One region of the Microbulbifer maximicatervae genome, then DNA from elsewhere that is predicted to be linked to it. Evidence: predicted binding sites of a transcription regulator. Region 1 holds the regulator's gene; the other holds the start of a gene.
What was found. The regulator LexA, encoded in region 1, represses DNA repair genes until DNA is damaged. The targets are predictions, from matches to a motif close to ACTGTNTNTANANACAGT.
Positions count from the first base shown of each region.

Region 2: ACJJIS_RS22620 (ParD-like family protein) is a predicted target of LexA. The motif match lies at 1,074-1,091, and genes of this name have one in related genera.

Region 1 covers NZ_CP174334.1:1,735,807-1,738,212, reverse strand. Annotated here, with positions in the region: gene ACJJIS_RS07535 (LOG family protein) at 1-656, opposite strand, end outside; gene lexA (transcriptional repressor LexA) at 760-1,365, shown strand; gene ACJJIS_RS07525 (hypothetical protein) at 1,429-1,686, opposite strand; gene ACJJIS_RS07520 (DUF6586 family protein) at 2,035-2,406, opposite strand, start outside.
Region 2 covers NZ_CP174334.1:5,167,760-5,170,165, forward strand. Annotated here, with positions in the region: gene ACJJIS_RS22615 (phytoene desaturase family protein) at 1-957, opposite strand, end outside; gene ACJJIS_RS22620 (ParD-like family protein) at 1,109-1,315, shown strand; gene map (type I methionyl aminopeptidase) at 1,308-2,093, shown strand; gene ACJJIS_RS22630 (right-handed parallel beta-helix repeat-containing protein) at 2,178-2,406, opposite strand, start outside.

The DNA of each region.
Region 1 (2,406 bases):
GCCTCCTCCACACTATCAACGATATGAAAAAGGTCTAGATCACTGGCATCGATACAATCGCGCTCTAACACTGTATCTACCAACCAATCGTACAGCCCGCTCCAGTAACGCTTACCTACCAACACAATTGGGAAACGCCGCACTTTCTGCGTTTGCACCAAGGTAAGAGCTTCAAACAGCTCATCCAACGTGCCGTAGCCACCGGGAAGTCCAACGAATCCAAGTGCGTGTTTTACAAACATAAATTTCCGTACAAAAAAGTATCGGAAGTTCAAACTAATGTCCTGATATGGATTTGCCGCCTGTTCAAAAGGCAGCTCTATGTTTAACCCAATTGATGCGCCGGGCTGCCCGAAAGCCCCTCGGTTACAAGCCTCCATCAGCCCCGGCCCACCACCGGTAATCACGGGGATCCCTTCAGCCGCGAGCAACTCTCCCAACTTTACCCCCTGCTGATATTCAGGACTGTCCTCTGTAAATCTCGCCCCTCCAAACACTGTCACTGCACCACCTAACGCTATCAGCCGCTCTATCCCATCTACCAATTCAGACTGAATACGAAGCACTCTCCAGGCTTCCGGCATTTTTGCATCCAGCATTATTTTTCCCTCTTTGTCAGTTCCTTCAACGCTTTCTTCTCTCTTTACTTTCTCCATCAATGTAGCAGCTCACAAAGACTAAAACCTGAGGATTGCACGAACAACAAATCTGTATATAATTCCAGCAACTGTATATAAATACAGAAAACTAGGTAAATCTATGACCAATCTCACCGCTCGTCAGTCCCAGGTTCTCGACCTGATCAAGTCTTATCTGGATGAAACTGGCTACCCGCCAACGCGGGCAGAAATTGCCCAGGAACTCGGCTTCCGCTCACCCAATGCCGCCGAGGAACACCTGAAAGCGCTCGCCAGAAAAGGCGCCATTGAGATGGTTGCCGGCGCTTCCCGAGGCATTCGAATTCCGGATCACCAATCCGGCTTGCCGATTGTGGGTAGAGTAGCTGCGGGGAATCCCATACTCGCCAGCGAACATATTGAAGATTACTGCGACTTGCCCGCGAGCTTCTTCCATCCTCCCGCAGATTATTTGTTGAGGGTGCATGGTATGAGTATGCGAGATGCGGGCATTCTCGATGGAGACTTGCTGGCAGTGCAAAAGACCGAGCAAGTGCGCAATGGCCAAATCGTCGTTGCCCGTATCGATGACGAAGTCACAGTGAAACGCTTTCGCCGCAAGGGAAATCAGGCAACCGTTCAGTTGCTACCTGAAAATGATGACTTTGAGTTAATTCAAGTCGATATGAGAGATAAGAACTTTGTGATTGAGGGATTAGCCGTAGGGGTTATTCGCCAAACGCCTTAAGCCCCCAAAAACGACAACAGCGGCCATTGGCCGCTGTTGTTAAGACTCGAACTAACGCTGATGTTAGTGAATAGTATGATTTACCGGCATTAAATCGTCTTCTTCCTCGAAGTAACCAGCCTCAAGATCGTCTAGATTTTGTACGGCTTCAATACCCGCTTCCAACATAGCCCTTGCCACAGCAACCTTGTTCTTGCGCAGAAACTGAAGGCTTTCCGCAGAAAAAGAAATGCTTACCAAAGGGTCCTCTTTATGGCCAGCACGACGCAAAGCTACATCGCCATTAGCCAGCTCGATTATTTCAAAAGTTTCGGAGGACATTCGCTTTTCCTTCACGGCACAACAGTTTGCGCCCAGTGTACCACAGGCTTGCGATAAGTTTCATTCCTCCAATTTGAGAGGCTTCTGGCTCCTGACTTTCGAGGCAGTCTATTACCAGCACGCTGTATCAAAGGATTATCTAAACCACTGAAGAGATCACAAGAGAAGAGTGAATTGCTTTATACGTTACACAGGTTGTGTCGAGTGGGCCACAACTACCCCATTGTGGCCCACTCAAAGGACAGCGAACTTTCTCGCAGAGGTACGCCTAATATCTACAACCTTCAAAATTCGCAGAAATATTACGAACCTATTCAGAAGTTCACCGAGGTCGAGTAAGCGTATTAGTTAACATTCATCCAAGTGAGCGCGCTGCCTCACCACCAACTCACTCAGCGAGCGATGCCACTGAAGCAATAATTCTTTGGACAAAGGTGCAAACTCGGGCTTGGCAACTTCGTTGTGTAGCGGGATTAAATTAACCTGTTGCTGTTTTTCATCAGCACCCACAGATATTTTCTGCTGCTCTTCCCAGGCGTAAAGCATATGGGATAACCAACTCTGCGGGTCGCCGACCAGGCCGGACAGCTCACTGGCCTCTGCACTAGCCCTACCCTGAACGCCCAGCGCATCAATGATCAACTGCGGAGACTCCGGTTCGAATCCCAGCTGAAGTTGGGCTGCCTGCTCTGCAAGAAAAGCCCGATAGGCCTTGCACAA
Region 2 (2,406 bases), 1.8 Mb from region 1:
GCGCGGTAACAGCTTCTCGAAGGTATTAAATACCCCTGCGCCGGAGACAACTAATGGTGCTTCGATTTCATGTCCGTCGGACATTCTTACACCGCGAACCTGATCCCCATTCATCAGGATGGTTTCCACCTTGGCATAGGTAAATACATCTCCACCACTGGCCTGGATTTGGGGAATAATCGTTTCGGAGATTTTACTGGCGCCGCCGACAGGATAGTAACCGCCATAGAGATAATGCTTGGCGATCAGGGCGTGAATAATAAAGCTGCCCTCGGATGGGGTCATGCCATTATCACCCCACTGCCCTGTCAGCACAGAGATCAGCTTTTCATTGCTGGTGATTCCACTGAGAACTTCGCGGGTGGTTTTATTGAGCCAGGCGGGTTCGCGCAGCTTTCTCCACAGGCGAATAAAAGGCCCACACCAGGAGGGCAGCATTTTTTCCATTGCCAGTCGCTGCATGGCTTTGGCAACCACATTCAGCCGTTGCAGGTACTCCTCGATATTCGCGCGCTCATCGGGGAAGTGGCTGACCAACTCATCGATAAATTGCTGGCGGCCGGCTTTCAGGTCGTATTGTTTATCGCCAATACAGATGCGGTCATAGGTGCTGTCCATTGGCGCCCAGTGCAACTGGTTATTGGAAATAAAGTCGAAGATCTTGCGGGTCATGGTGGGGTGTTCGCCCACATCGCCGATATAGTGGACGCCGACATCCCACTCATAACCATTGCGGTCATAGGCGTGGGTGTATCCCCCGGCAGTGTAGTGTTGCTCAAGGACAAGTGCTTTCTTGCCCATGGCACTGAGCATCGCAGCACAAGTCAGACCGCCAATGCCTGAGCCGATGATAATGGCGTCGTAATTGCCTTCCAGGCGGCTCGGGCGATAGCGCCGACCAATACGCAGCCGGCTTGGTTTTGGGGCACTGCGCTTCTTCTCAGGGGTCTCTGTCATGATGGCCTCGCCACTATTGTTTTTATTCCTCAACCATAGCGCCCCCTATCGAGCTATGCAATAAGTTGCATATTAATATTCTGTTTATCTATTGTGCACTTTTATATGTTTCGTATACAATTTATATATAAAGTATATCAAGGTTAGGGTTATGGGCATCGTCAAGATATCCGATGAGCTACACGATGAGATTCGCAAGGCCAGTACGGTGATGGCCCGTTCAATTAATTCCCAGGCGGAGTACTGGATCAAGATTGGGATGCTGGCGGAGCTGAACCCGGAATTAAGCTACAGCGACTTGTGTAAGAAGTTGCTGCGCAATCAGGCATTAACCCTGGAAGAGCTGATACGTGAGTGAAATAAAAATAAAGACTCCTGATGAGCAGGAGTTAATGCGCCAATCGGGCCAATTGTTGAGTCGTGTATTTGCCATGCTGGACGCCTTTATTGAACCGGGGGTCTCGACAATGCAAATTAATGAGCGGGTAGAAGAATTTATTGTCAATGAACTCAATGCCCGCCCCGCCAGCAAGGGGCAATATGATTATCCCTACGCTCTGAACACCTCAGTCAACGAAGTAGTCTGTCACGGCATGCCCAGTGATAAGCAGCTACTGCGGGAGGGAGATATCATCAATGTGGATATTACCCTGGAGAAATCTGGCTATATTGCGGATTCCAGCAAAATGTATAGCATCGGTACCGTGACCCCTATTGCCAGAAAACTGGTAACCACCTGCTATGAAGCTATGTGGGCCGGTATTGCCACGGTAAAGCCGGGAGTTACTTTTGGTGATGTCGGCAATGCAATCCAGCGCCATACCGAGCGCAACGGCTTCAGTGTCGTACGGGAATATTGTGGCCACGGTATTGGCCGGGAAATGCATGAAGCACCTCAGGTTCTTCACTTTGGGCGGCCTGGTTCCGGTGAAGTTTTGCAGGAGGGAATGACATTTACCATTGAGCCCATGATCAATCAGGGAAATCGTAAAACCAAACTCAAGAAAGATGGCTGGACTGTAGTAACTAAGGATAAAAAGCTATCGGCCCAATGGGAGCATACGATTTTGGTAACTTGTGACGGTTATGAAGTGCTAACGCTTAGGGATGAAGAGAGATCTTCTAAGATTAAATAGCGGCCAATTAGTGATCGTTAGGTAGATAGCAATGGGTAGCGAGACACTTTATATTTTCGCTACCCACTGTTTTCAATAGATATTTTAATCCAGGCATGCAGGTTCTGCTGCGGTAAACGTGTTAAAGACCCAAGTATTGGTGCCGCTGCAATCGCCCGGATCGGTATCATCTTCCAAATCGTAAGGTGAGTTATTGAGAGAGGTATTTCGAACAATCTTGTTAAATTCACTACCCTCGATAAATATACCAATTCCTCCCTCGCCATTATCCTCGACAGTATTTTGAGTGATGAGAGTACTTGAAGTAAATCTA